DNA from 2 places in the Thermoclostridium stercorarium subsp. stercorarium DSM 8532 genome. Region 2 is predicted to be linked to the other one. Evidence: a T-box and tRNA genes for the amino acid it is inferred to sense, from the RefSeq annotation. Region 2 holds a T-box; the other holds one or more tRNA genes.
What was found. A T-box is a leader RNA that pairs with one kind of tRNA and senses whether it is charged. The one in region 2 lies ahead of pheS (phenylalanine--tRNA ligase subunit alpha), so its partner is inferred to be a tRNA-Phe.
Positions count from the first base shown of each region.

Region 1 (7,277 bases), 1.4 Mb from region 2:
GACGGGGGACGATCCAAAATACAAAACCGATGAATACCGTGAATTCTCTGACAGTGTTTCGGTTGCGGTCGACTGCTTCGGCCCGACCAACCTGGTAGGGCTTTTTGAAAAGGTGAAGGACACATTGGATCCCGCTCTTATTAACGGCCTTGTAGGAGGCAATGTTACAAAGCACATGGATTTGCTTAAAGAAATAAGTCCGCTGCTCATTCTTGAAAATAACAGGAACTATCCCCCCATTCTTCTGGTTCACGGTGATGCCGACGCCGTTGTTCCGTATTCGGAAAGCGAAAACATGTACAACGCTCTTATTGAAAACGGCTATGACGCAGAACTTATACGTGTCGAGAACGCATCTCACGAGGGTTCTTTCTGGAGCTGCGAGCTTATTGATGAAATAATGGACTTTATAAAGAGAAAACTATAGTCGGTATAAGCCATTTTGACATGTTTAACTGAAATGTTCCAAATCTTGTGCATGAAGAGTATTAAATTGCCCGCTTTCTTTTTCGTACAAAGGAAGCGGGCATTTAACGCTCATAAATTCAGAATGTCATCTATTTCCTGCAGCTCTTCGGCTGTAAAATTCAGATTGTCCAGTGCCCTGACATTGTCGGCTATCTGCTCCTTGCGGCTTGCGCCTATAATTGCCGAAGTTACTTTTCCATTTCTCAGCACCCAGCTTAATGCCATCTGTGCCATAGACTGACCACGGCGTTTTGCAATCTCATTCAGTTTTCTGATTTTGCTCAGCAGTTCCTCTGTAATATTTTCCTTCTTCAAAAATATTGATTTCATTGCACGGGAATCTTCGGGAATGCCGTCCAGGTATCTGGATGTCAGAAGCCCCTGGGCAAGCGGCGAATAAACCACAGTCCCAATACCCTCTTCTTCCAGCACCTGTTGCAGGCCGTCTTCTATCCGTCTCTCCAGCATGGAATACCGCGGCTGGTTTACAAGCAACTTGACTCCCATCTGTTTTATAATCCGGGAAGCTTTTCTTGTTTCTTCAGGCCCATAATTGGACACACCCACATACAGCGCCTTTCCTTGCCTTACGGCCTGTGCCAGCGCCTCCATAGTCTCTTCCAGCGGAGTATTCGGATCATACCTGTGATGATAGAAAATGTCCACGTATTCCAGCCCCATTCTTTTCAGGCTCTGATCAAGGCTTGCAATGAGGTATTTCTTTGAGCCCCAGTCTCCGTACGGGCCCTCCCACATGTAATATCCTGCTTTTGTGGATATAATAAGTTCGTCCCGGTAAGGCCTGAAATCTTTCTTAAGAATTCTGCCGAAATTTTCTTCCGCGCTTCCAGGCGGCGGACCATAATTGTTTGCCAAATCAAAATGGGTTATTCCCAGATCAAAGGCGTATCTCACCATTTCCCTCTGATTTTCAAACGGGGATGAGTCTCCGAAATTATGCCACAGTCCCAGAGATAAGGCGGGCAGAAGCAATCCGCTTTTTCCGCAGCGGTTGTATTTCATTTTTTCATACCGGGTTTTATCCGCAACGTATTCGTTCATAGTTTTAACCCCATTTCTTTTTTGTTTAATTATATATTTATCCGTTCCCGGTCTTGGAATAACACTCAAATGCCACGCGATTATAATCCTAAATATAGTGTCCTGTTAATTGCGAAAATGGTTTCTGCTTTCTGACATCAGCTTTCCTTAAAAACCTTCTTCAATGATCTCGCCTTATTTCATTCCGACATCAGAGCAATGAATAGAACCTGCCCTTCAGGAAAAAACTAAATAACACAAAATCAGCAGGTGATCGAAGTGCATTTGTTCATGCCTGAAACGGTTGTATTTGAACCCGGTTCACTGCAGTACCCGCTTGGTGAAAAAATTTATAAATTTTTTATGACAAAACCCGTGGAAATTGTCAAGGCTTCTCTTTCAGCCTTTACCCGCAATCTTTCAGGTCTGACCGAAAAACAGCGGTATGCCCGTTCAAAGACCATACTCGCGGTGTCGGTAAACCGTGAAAAAAAACTTGACGTCTGCAAGCCTTCTGCCGATTACTCCTTCAAGCTGGTAAGCAATTGCCCGGGAAGCTGCGAATACTGTTACCTGCAAACAAATTATTCATATAAACCTTACCTGAAAGTATTTGTTAACCTTGACGAGATATGGGACACGGTAGCCGGCTATATTCCGGAAACTCCCGGACAAATTGTGACCTTTGAGGCCGCAAGCAACGGCGATCCGCTTGCCGTGGAACATATCACCGGGAGCCTTGGCGAAACGATAGAATTTTTCAGCAAGCTTCAAAACGGAAGACTCCGTGTTGTAACGAAATTTAATAACATGGATTTAATCACCGGCAAAAATCATGGCGGCCATACCCGTTTCAGGGTAAGTATAAACACCGAATATATAATCAGGCAGTTCGAACACAGAACCAGTACTTTCGAAGAAAGGCTTGAGGCCGCCGTAAAACTCGCCGACGCGGGTTATCCGCTGGGGTTTGTTATCGCCCCCATAATGATTTACGAGAACTGGGAACGGGAATACCGCTCAATGCTTCAAAAGCTGCAGGAAAAACTGAAAAACCATAAAGTGAATGATCTTACTTTCGAACTAATCCAGCATCGCTATACCGAGCCCGCAAAGAAAAGGAGCCTTGAGCGGTTTCCGTATACAAGGCTGGATATGGACGATACCAGAAGAGAGCTTAAGTGGGGAAAATTCGGGAAATTCAAATATGTTTACCCGAAAGAAGACGCCGGAATGCTGAATGAAACATTAAGCGAGATAATTCATTCACTCTTTCCGGACGCGGTAATCGAATACTTTACTTAGCTCTCTCCAATGTCACTATAACAAGTTCAGGCCTGCAGTTTATCCTGACGGGCAGAAGGCTGATTTTCTGCCCGAATTTTTCGCAGTAATTTGGAATTGTTTTTCCCGAACTCGGTATTGTGAAGATCCGACACATGAGCAATTTTGTATTGGAAAAACGATTCAGGAAGTCTTTCGCTGAATATGGTTATTCTGGAAACATCAATGGACGTATTTTCCCAAATAATCCAGTTCGCAAAGACCGAAAGAATTATCACCGTTAATACAATAATTTTTACCTTTCTGTTTCTGTATCCCATAAACCGCTTAAAACCTGTGCCTTTCTTTGTCTGTATTATTTTACTGTTTTACCGCACATAAATCCTAAGTACAAATTAAAACAGCAATAACAGTGCCGGTACGGTCATATATGTCTTTTTCCGTTAAAAAATTAACGCCGACAAAGGCTTTTTAGAATTTACGAAATAAATCGGTTTTATTGATCCTTTTGATTTGCTTCTGCTATCATTTTATTAACAGCCAATATAAATGAAATAACACCGGAGGGCATTATATGCGTTACCATAATCCTATCATACCGGGTTTTTATCCTGATCCCAGTATCTGCAAAAAAGGTGATGATTATTATCTGGTAACCAGTTCCTTTGAATTTTTTCCCGGTGTACCCATTTTCCACTCAAAGGATTTGGTTAACTGGAAACAGATCGGTCACTGCCTGACCAGAAAAAGTCAGCTGGACCTGGAAGGCGTCCCATGCTCAAAAGGCATTTATGCACCCACAATCCGTTATAATCCCAATGATGATATGTTTTATATGGTTACGACAAATGTTACAAAAGGCGGCAATTTCTATGTAACTGCCAAAGACCCCGCGGGTGAATGGTCGGATCCGATTTGGGTTGAACAGGGAGGCATCGACCCGTCGCTGTTTTTTGACGATGACGGAAGCGCCCATTTTATTTCAAACGCCAGAGACAGAAGCGTAAGCGGAGCAGGCTTTCTGTGTGCGCCCATTGATTTGAAAACGGGCAAATTTTTAAGACCTGCGACCCCGCTTTGGGGCGGAACGGGAGAAAGCGCCCCCGAAGGCCCTCATATCTATAAAATCGGCGGCTGGTACTACCAGATGATTGCCGAAGGCGGAACCGAACTAGGCCATATGGTTACAATCGCAAGAAGCCGCGAGCTTTACGGAAAATACGAACCGTGCCCTTTTAATCCCATACTGACCCATCGACATCGCAAAGGGGATATAATCCAGGCTACCGGACACGCAGATTTAATCGAAGACAATGACGGAAACTGGTGGGCGGTGTTTTTGGGTTACCGCCAGACACATCAGTATTTCCACCACCTGGGCCGCGAAACTTTCCTGGCACCCGTGTCATGGCGTGACGGCTGGCCTGTTATAAATAACGGCGAAGCCATTAAACTTGTCATGGAAGGCCCCGGCTCTGCCGTCCAAACGCTGAGTACCGACTATGAAACAGACTTCACTTCAGGAATTGACTTCAACTGGGTTCATTTGCGTAATCCGCAGGAAGGAGCCTGCGAAGCCGGTCCCAACGGCCTTATTCTGAGGGGAAATTCCTACACTTTGTCAGACATCGGAAATCCGGCTTTTCTTGGCATCAGGCAGCGGGATCTTTCCAACCGGGTTGAGGTGGACATGATATTTTCGCCCAAGCTCAATTATGAGGAAGCGGGATTCACTATCTATTACAAATGCGACGCCCATATGGATGTTTATATAAGCAGGGTGAACAACGAAAATTATCTGTTCTTCCGCAAGGTTGTAGGTGAGATTAATCATGAGGCGGCACGTGTGCCTCTCGATATTGACAGAATAACTATCCGGGTCATTGCGGATAAACTTGAATACAGAGTGTATGCAGTAGTAAACGGCGCCGAAATATACCTTGGCAAAGGCCTGACCCGCCATGTTTCCACAGAGGCCCATGAATTAGGTTTTACCGGCGTTTTCTACGCCTTATACGCAACAGGAAACGGCAGAAACTGTGAAACCGAAGCCCTGTTCACCCGGTTCTCATACAAGGGCTTCGACAGAGAAGATATAAGTCTGTAACAGTCCAGACAAACCGGCTTTGGATGCCGTTTTGTCTGAATTTCCATGTCCGTAAACCCTTTACCTGACTACGTAATCCGAAAGGCTTACTGACTTAATACTTAACATAATTCAGCCAAGCACAAATAAAAAACCCACAGAAGTTTTTCTTCTGTGGGTACTGGAGGCGCCACCCAGATTCGAACTGGGGAATAAAGGTTTTGCAGACCTCTGCCTTACCACTTGGCTATGGCGCCAAATAAGATACAACAAAGAATATATATTCCCTCTATATTCTTTGTTGTTTTACTGGAGCGGGATACGAGATTCGAACTCGCGACTTTCACCTTGGCAAGGTGACACTCTACCACTGAGTTAATCCCGCACAGTATAGAGGTTGTTCGCCTCTATTCTGGTGCCCAGAGGCGGAATCGAACCACCGACACGGGGATTTTCAGTCCCCTGCTCTACCGACTGAGCTATCTGGGCGTATGGCGACCCGAAAGGGACTCGAACCCTCGACCTCTAGCGTGACAGGCTAGCGTTCTAACCGGCTGAACTATCGGGCCATGTAATCTCTTTATTTTCAATGTGGTGGGCACAATAGGGCTCGAACCTATGACCCCCTGCTTGTAAGGCAGGTGCTCTCCCAGCTGAGCTATGCGCCCGTTTCGTCTTTCGCTATCCGCTATCGTCTCGCGGCTTTTTCAGTATACAAAATTATTTGCTTCTTGTCAAGTCGTTATTAAAAGTTTTTTTATTAATAAATATCTGTAAATTGCAATATTAAATGCAACACCTATAGTGGAAATCATCCATAATTTTAGGTGTTAAAGTACAACATCATCTTTTAGCCCTTCTTAACTACTATCTTGAGCGAGTGCAGAGGGTAGTCAAGGGTTATCGATAGATAAGACAAAGTCTTTACCCTTGACTACCCTCAAATGAGCTTTAAAATATCTTGGATGAAGGGCTCAGACTATTGCTGATATATTTTTGTTTACCAGGTTATGTATCTCTTCATTAAAACATTCTTCAGGTGTTTTGTAACCTAATATCCTTCGTGGAAGGCTGTTTAACCATTGTTGTATCCGTTTTATCGTTTCTTCAGAAAAATCTTTTATAGCCTTTCCTTTAGGAATAAAACGCCTAATAAGTCCATTATGACGTTCATTAGTTCCTCTCTCCCATGAGGAATAAGGATGAGTGAAATAAGCTTCAATTCCTAGCCCTTGTAACATTTCGGATAGTCTACTAAATTCAGAACCATTGTCTGCCGTTATAGTGCGAAATACATTTGAAACATCCTTACCATAACAATTCTTAAGTTCTGAAAGTGCCTCGTTAACAGTATTACTGTCTTTTGCGTCCAAAAGAAACAATAACTCGTAGCGGGTTTTTCGTTCAGTTAAGGTTAAAATTACTGAATCGTTAGACTTTTTGCCTGTTACCGTATCAATTTCCCAATGCCCAAAGGTTTGACGTGATTGTACTTCTTCCGGCCTTTGATCAATGCTTTTCCCTACAACCCGTTTGTTTTGACGTATCCTTTTTATTTTAGATTTTAAACGTAGTTTAAGATTTAAATCTATATTTCGTACTTTTATGAGTCCCAGGTCTATATAATTATACAGTGTTTTGGTACATACAATAGTAGAATTTTGCCACTTGGGGTCTCTCCTACATAAACCAACAACTGCATCTGGAGACCATTTTTCGCGTAGTATCTTATCTTCTGCAAACTTAAGAAAATCTTCAACTTGAGCCAATTTACGCTTTGCTCCGCAATTCATACGATTTTTCTCATAAACTGCCTGCCCTGTTTCAGGAAAATATACTTTGTATGTCGATAAATCAGTTCTCATCTGCATTGTTGTCCCTCTTTTAATTTCACGGCTAATTGTACTTGGCGAGCGACCTAGTTTATTAGCAATATAACGTTGACTCTTTCCTTCTTTTAAAAGAGCTGCAATCTGCCCTCTTTCATAAACACTTAAGTGTTTAAACTTATGCTCAGTTGTGGTAGACTTATATTGTACAGCCATAGTTGAGAACCTCCTGTATGTTTGGATTGGACACCTAAATCATACATGATTTCTCACTATGGTTGTCAATTTTTTATTTCATTTTACTGTTGCATTTAATTTTACAACGAACCATTAATAAATATCAGAAATTTTTTGCAAAACCCGGTCAAAACATCCTCAACTGTTCATATAGCACTGTGTCCTCGGTTTCGACAAGGGAATTTCTTATGCTTTCGCTTTTAAACGGCACGTTGCCGTAATATTTCCCCTTGCATGTAATAAAATACTTGGCACGCTTTAAAACCACTCTGAACCTTTTCAGGTCGTCATAGGATATACTTCCAAGCCGCCTTGCCTTTACGATTTTCAAC
Region 1 covers NC_020134.1:2,748,068-2,755,344, forward strand. Annotated here, with positions in the region: gene CST_RS11900 (alpha/beta hydrolase) at 1-427, shown strand, start outside; gene mgrA (L-glyceraldehyde 3-phosphate reductase) at 538-1,530, opposite strand; gene splB (spore photoproduct lyase) at 1,780-2,814, shown strand; gene CST_RS11915 (hypothetical protein) at 2,841-3,113, opposite strand; gene CST_RS11920 (glycoside hydrolase family 43 protein) at 3,368-4,900, shown strand; tRNA gene CST_RS11925 (tRNA-Cys) at 5,062-5,136, opposite strand; tRNA gene CST_RS11930 (tRNA-Gly) at 5,190-5,264, opposite strand; tRNA gene CST_RS11935 (tRNA-Phe) at 5,293-5,368, opposite strand; tRNA gene CST_RS11940 (tRNA-Asp) at 5,372-5,448, opposite strand; tRNA gene CST_RS11945 (tRNA-Val) at 5,472-5,547, opposite strand; gene CST_RS11950 (IS30-like element ISCth3 family transposase) at 5,854-6,924, opposite strand; gene CST_RS11955 (putative DNA modification/repair radical SAM protein) at 7,073-7,277, opposite strand, start outside.
Region 1: it has a tRNA-Phe gene. The T-box ahead of pheS (phenylalanine--tRNA ligase subunit alpha) is inferred to sense a tRNA for this amino acid. The anticodon was not compared.

Region 2 (7,277 bases):
AAACCTCAATTGAAAAAACCGGCGCCACCCATACCCTTTGCGTAATGAGCGGGAATTTTGTCCAGCGTGGCGAGCCTGCCATTGTTGACAAATGGGCAAGAACGAGAATGGCACTTAACGCAGGCATAGACCTCGTACTGGAGCTGCCCGTAGTTTTTGCATGCGCTTCAGCCGAGATTTTCGCGTACGGAGCTGTCCGGACCCTTCATAATACCGGTGTTGTGGATTTTCTCAGCTTTGGCAGCGAACAGGGCGAACTTGAGCCGTTAAAAAGGATTGCTTCGATATTGCACGAAGAACCCGATGAATACCGAAAACTGCTTAAAAAATACTTAAACGAGGGATATTCCTTTCCTTTGTCCCGCGAAAAGGCAATTCTTTCCATTATCAATGATTTACCCGGAAACATTATGTCCCATTCAAACAATATCCTTGCAATAGAATACATTAAGGCACTGAAAAGGCTGAAAAGCGACATGCAGCCTGTAACGGTAAAAAGGGTTGGCGCGGCATATCTGAGCACCGAAATGCTTTCCTCCTTCTCCAGCGCCACCGCAGTCCGGAAATTTTTACAGGACGGGGGCGCTATAACAGATCCCGTATTATCGCACAATCTGCCCGATTTTACCTTTAAGATACTTCAAGCTGAGATAACCGGCAGGAGAGGACCTGTTTTTGCCGACGCCTTTTCTGAAATAGTTCTCCACAGGCTGCGCACGATGAGCCCGGAGGAACTGCGCAATGTTCCCGATGTCACCGAAGGTCTTGAAAACAGGCTAATCTCCTGTTCCCTCCGGTCGGGTACGCTCAGTGAATTAATCGATATGGTCGCAACAAGCAGGTATCCTTCCACCCGTATAAGGAGAATTACCGCCAACCTGTTGTGGGGAGTCACAAAAAATCAGCTTAAAAGTTTTGTCAGCGACGACCGTTGCGGTTACCTCAGGGTACTGGGATTTAACAGCAAAGGCCGGGAACTTCTTGCAAGGATTCGGAAAGAGGCAAAAGTCCCCCTGATAACAAAGGTGGCAAATTACAGAGACCAGCTCTCGGGGGCTTCCAAGTTAATGTTTGAATACGATATAAAAGCAACCAATTCATATGTATTGGCATTTCCCGATCCCGGACAAAGAATGGGTGATCAGGACTTTACCACACCTATAGTAAAAACCGATTAATTGAAAAGAGGCGGGATTGCCCCGCCTCCTTCTGGTTATTTTACCTTAATGTTGCACCCAAATCCTTTTTCAGCCCGTTAATTATTTCTTCCATTATTCCGTTAATCTCGTCGTCATTCAGCGTCCTTTCAGGGGAACGGAAAGTAAGGGTATAAGCCACGCTCTTCATCCCTTCGGGAACCTGTTCTCCCCTGTACACATCAAAAAGTTTTATTTCTTCAAGGAGTTTTCCGCCGAACTTCCTGACTGCTTCCTCAATATCCTTTACAGGAATCTCGTCCTTTACCACCAACGCAATATCCCTTAACACAGCCGGATATTTCGGAAGTCCCCTGTATTCTTTTGCCATACTTGAGTTTTCTATCATCGGTTTTATCTCCAGCACGCCGATGTATGTCCTGTGCGGGCATTCAAAATTATCGGCCACTTCGGGATGTATTTCACCGATATAGCCTATTGTTGTCTGTCCGACGGATACCCTTGCGCATCTGCCAGGATGGAAAGCAGGATGATTTTTTTCAGGAGAAAAATCCGCGTTCTTAATATTCATCTGAACTAACAACTGTTCAACAATTCCTTTGAGATAATAAAAGTCGGTATTGCCGTAAAGGCCTATTGTAAGCACCTTTTTTTCCTCGGGAAGCAGACCTTCCTGCAAAGGTCTGTATACATAAGATATCTCAAAGAAACGGCCCTCCTCAACCTTGCGGTTGTAATTTGTCCTTATCACGTCCAGCATATCGGGAATGGTGGTGGTTCTCATAACGCTGAAATCTTCACCAAGAGGATTTTTTATAACAACGGCGTTTCTCAGCTCGTGATCCTTTGGAAGCCTCAGTTTGTCCCAAACTTTCGGACTGGTAAAGGAAAACGTGTACGTCTCGTATAATCCATACGCCAGCATTACCTGCATAATCAGGTCTTCCATCTTCTGGCTGTAGGTTTTTCTCCCGACGGTTGATTCTTTTCCCTTAAGCAATGTGGGCGTAATACGGTTATAATCGTAAAAGCGCGCCACTTCCTCCGCCAAATCGGCCTGAAGGCGTATATCGGCGCGGAAGGACGGAACTGTTAATTTCCCTGTGTTTCTGTCTACGCCAAACCCAAGCCTTTCGAACAGGTCCAGCATCCATTCCCTGTCAATGTTGGTTCCGAGGAGATTGTTTATTTCAACGTCATTAAGCTCAATTTCCACTTTTTCAGGCTTAACAGGATAGCAGTCCACTATGCCGGGAACAACCCTGCCCGCTCCCAGCTCTTCAATAAGCTGTGCACAGCGGTTAAGAGCGGGTATAACATTTTCAGGATCCAGGCCTTTTTCAAAACGGCTTGACGCTTCGCTTCTGAGCCCGACCTTTTTACTGGTAAGCCTGACAGAGGTTCCGTTAAAATTGGCGGATTCAAGCAAAATCATTTTTGTTTCGTTGGTGATTTCGGAATTCTCTCCGCCCATGACCCCTGCCAAAGCCACAGGCTTGTTTTCATCGGCTATGACAAGCATTGAAGAATCCAGCCGGCGTTCCTGACCGTCAAGAGTGGTAATTACTTCGCCGTCTTTTGCCGTTCTGACTATTATCTTCCCGCCGTCAAGGCATTTAAGGTCAAAAGCGTGCATTGGCTGACCCATTTCGAGCATTACGTAGTTCGTTATATCGACAATATTGTTTATCGGTCTCATTCCTGCCAATGCCAGCCGCCTTTGCATCCATTCGGGAGACGGCCCGATTTTCACGTCGGTTACAACCCTTGCAGCATAGCGGCTGCAAAGCTCAGGATTTCTTATCTCAACCGAAATGAAATCCTCAGCCTTCCCCACGCCCTCTTCCTTTACTGTAATCTCAGGCTCCTTAAACCCGGTTGACAATGTTACCGCCGCTTCCCTTGCAAGCCCTACGATACTCAAACAATCGGGACGGTTTGAAGTTATTTCGAAATCCAAAACAGGTTCAAGGCCAAATACTTCCCTGACGTCCCTGCCCACTTCCGGGTTATTGTGAAACACATAAACCCCGTCCTCAGGCGCGTCGGGTAAAAATTCACGGGTTAAATTAAGTTCCTCAATTGAACACATCATTCCGTTGGACTCAACACCTCTGAGCTTTGTAGCCTTTATTTCTCCGCCGGGAAGATGCGCCCCCACCAGGGCAACGGGAATATAATCCCCTTCCTTTACATTCGGCGCCCCGGTAACTACCTGAATCACTTCTTTTCCGATATCTACCCGGGCAATTCTCAGCCGGTCTGCGTTGGGGTGTTTTTCCAGTGATATAATTTTCCCCACAACCACATTATCAAAAGATTTTCCCAAATCTTCCACAGCTTCCACCTTGCTGCCCGAAAGGGTCATCTTCTCAGCAAGTTCCTTTGCGTCCACATTTATATCAGCAAAATCCTTCAACCAGGAAATTGGCGCTTTCATTTCGTAATCCCCTCCCATTGTTGCGTTAATTTAAACATTAGAATTGTTTAAGGAAACGCATGTCATTTTCATATAAAAGCCTCATATCGTCAATATTGAAGCGACCCATCGCCGTCCTTTCAACGCCAAGGCCGAAAGCAAAGCCGCTGTAAACCTTCGGATCAATACCGCAAATCTCCAATACCTTCGGGTGTACCATACCTGCTCCGAGTATCTCTATCCACCCTTCGTTTTTACAAACCCTGCATCCCTTTCCTCCGCAGGACCAGCACGATACATCCACCTCGGCACTTGGCTCGGTGAATGGGAAATGATGGGGCCTTAAGCGGATTTTTGTATTTTCACCGAACAGGCTTTTAGCAAATACCTGCAGTGTTCCAATCAAATCCCCCATCGTTACGCCCTTGTCAACTACAAGGCCTTCCACCTGATGGAAAATAGGAGAGTGGGTTGCGTCAACCTGATCAGAACGGTAAACCCTTCCGGGACAGATAATTTTTATAGGCGGCTTTTTGTTTTCCATAACCCTAATTTGTACAGGCGACGTTTGTGTCCTAAGCACTACATTTTCATTGATATAAAACGAATCCTGCGTATCCCTGGCGGGATGGTTTTTCGGAATGTTAAGCGCTTCGAAGTTGTAATAATCCAGTTCCACCTCAGGGCCCTCGGCAATTTCATAACCCATTCCGAGGAAAACTTCCTTGATTTCGTCCAGTACCTGAGTTAACGGATGCTTTTTCCCCATCGGGTGTAAAGTCCCCGGCATTGTCACGTCAATGGTTTCCCTGAGCATTTTTCTTTCTCTTTCTTCCTGCAAAAGCCTGTTTTTGATTTTTGCTATGTTATCCTCCAGCTGTTCCCGTATTTCATTCACCAGCTGGCCTACAACGGGCCTTTCATCTGCAGGAAGGGTCCCCATTCCTTTTAAAATGCCTGTCAGTTTCCCTTTTTTTCCCAAAAACAACACTCTTATTTCTTCAAGGGTTTTAACATCCCTGACACTTTCCAGCTTTTCCATTGCCTCTCTGGCAATTGCCTGAAGTTGTTCCTTCATGCTTTCTCCCCTTTCAAATGTTTTTAGAACAATCATAAATATTTTCAACCAAAATCAAAAATGCTTCGTCCGAAAATAGGACGAAGCATTGGATCACTCCGCGGTACCACCTATATTTACACGGATTCGCCCGTGTACACTCTTACCCATTTAACGGTGGGAGCCGGCGTTCTCTACTTCATGCAGGAACGGAAGGAATTTACTGCAGCTTCGCCCATACGGTAAAAATTCCCCCGCCGCAGGTTCAAGAAGCTACTCCGGAGGGAAATTCGCACTGCTCCATTTAAAGGGATGCTTCCAGCCAGCGGCACCCCCTCTCTGGTTAAAGCGGGAACAGGCTACTTGACTCCTTCATCGTATTTTACGCGCGCTTTATAAATATTTGGAGTTTATTATAGCATAACAGTTTCACGTATACAAGACAGGGCGGCCGGATGTTTGTTTTAACGGGCAGTATATTACGGATGTTATAGCTTTTTGCTTCCAAAAAAAACCGGCAACACAGCGTGCCGGTTTTGTCCGCGAATCAGCTTGGCGAAGCGCTTATTTTCTGGGACTGTTTCCGGATAAATTCTTCGGCCCGGTCAAAACGTATTTTGTTAATCGCATTTCCGGCCTTTTCGTATTCCTTATCCCTTAACAGCTCAATGACATATACCATATCGTCATTTATATCTTTGAGAATATCCGCCCCTTCTTTTACGGCTTCAACATCGGCATTTCTGACTGCTTCCGTAAGATCGGCCTTTATTGTATCAAGATCATCCACATACGCCATAAAGGTATCATAGGATTCCTGATCCACCATTTCAAGCTGTTCCTGGATATATTCATCCTTTTCAAGGTGATAAACCAGTTCCTGAATATAATCGGTGTCAACATCCTCCAATATATCAAGGACATACTGCTGACCGTTTTCCACTTCATATGCATATTTTACCGCTTCATTCACATACTTGGTAATCTCCTCATCAGGTATGGAATTTAAAAGCTCTGTCAAAGACTTCGTGAGATCGACATACATGTTATAGTAATTTTTAACCGAACCAAGATAATAGTCAACCGATTCCCTTGATGCCACCAGTGTAAGGGCCCGATACAAATCCCTGTCGGCAATTAGCAGTTTTATTGCCCTTTCAATATCGCCGCTCTGGATGGCGGCGCTGAGGCCGTTCAATGAGACCTCGGCCCTTTTGTAAATGGTGTAATATGTACTCGCCGTATCCACGTATTCCGACAGTGTAGTGGCAGGAATAAACCACGTAAGCATATCATGCAGTTTATCGTTTTCAATTATGCTTAAAACAATTTCATCAATCGTGCCGTCAAGTTTTATAGTCTGAATAGGCTCTGCCCATTTGACTATCGCCTGGCGATACTTTTCTATACCTTTTGCGTATTTGTCCAGATTGGGGGCGAATGCAAATTTAATCGCGCTGTTGACAAGCTCTTCGTTACTGAGGAGATCTTCCACATATTTTTCAACATTGTCGGCCGAAAGGAGCCCTTCCGCAAGAGCCCTGTCTATAAAAGTCGCTATAAAGGGTGAGGCGGTGCGTCTGAATCCGTTTATCTCCACTTCAAGATCATCGACATAGTCCTTCGCCAGTTCCTTAATTGCATCAACGTCAAGCTGGATAAAGGCATTTAAATTACCTGTACTGTATTTGATTTCTTTTACGGTAAATATCTTAGGAACACCGAGATCTGAAAAGTTGATTGTATATGTTAACAGTTCGGACGGAATGCGTTTTGTGATAAATTTCGGAGCCTTTTTATTGCCTAAATTCAATTCACTTGCTGAAATTGTAATTCCCATATCGGTGGGTTCAATATTTATTTGGGCACTGACCGGGAGATTGATTGAGCCGTATTTTGCATTTATGTAGAGGCGCTGATCGGCTGTTTTGAAAACAACTTCCTGAATTTTTAATTTGTCGGGGAGACCTAAATCGGTTTGTTCCAACTGATCCTTGATGAGGGAATTGATTAAATCCTGGTTGATTTCAATTTCCACTGTTCTGGTTGATGCGTCATAGTATAAATGTTTTTTGGCGATTTCACTCAGCAGATCATCGTAGTGCACATAGGTGAAACTCAAATCGTCATAGGCCGAGCTGTTCAGCCTTATTATTATCGACAGCGGCACAGCCAGAATAATTAAAACAACCGCCACGATAACATAAAACCACCATTTTTTTAATAACATAACTGGCACCCCCTGAATTTTGAGCTTGTCCCCTAAACCTTTATATATAAATATACAGGCATATAAAAACATATGCCTATATATTCATACTACAGTCTTAAAAATCAGTTTTACAAATTATACAAGCCCCTTTCTTCTTTTTTGTACAAATTGAACAAAGAAATAGATTAAATTGCCAAATCACATGTATAATATTACTATAAAGCAAAACCCCTGTCAATTGAAGCCTGAACAACAAACCAAAAAAAAATAATATTTCCACGTAAACATCAGACAGAATTCCGATATATGAAATCAATTACATTTTCCAAAAAACAAATTCAAAATAAGCCATGTGATCGGTAACGAATAAAAAAGACCATTCATGGGGATAATTATAAATTCGTCAAAAATTATCCCAAAGGATGAAAGAAG
Region 2 covers NC_020134.1:1,162,247-1,169,523, reverse strand. Annotated here, with positions in the region: gene CST_RS05045 (nucleotidyltransferase) at 1-1,178, shown strand, start outside; gene pheT (phenylalanine--tRNA ligase subunit beta) at 1,219-3,597, opposite strand; gene pheS (phenylalanine--tRNA ligase subunit alpha) at 3,635-4,654, opposite strand; T-box leader at 4,728-5,018, opposite strand; gene CST_RS05030 (hypothetical protein) at 5,181-6,863, opposite strand.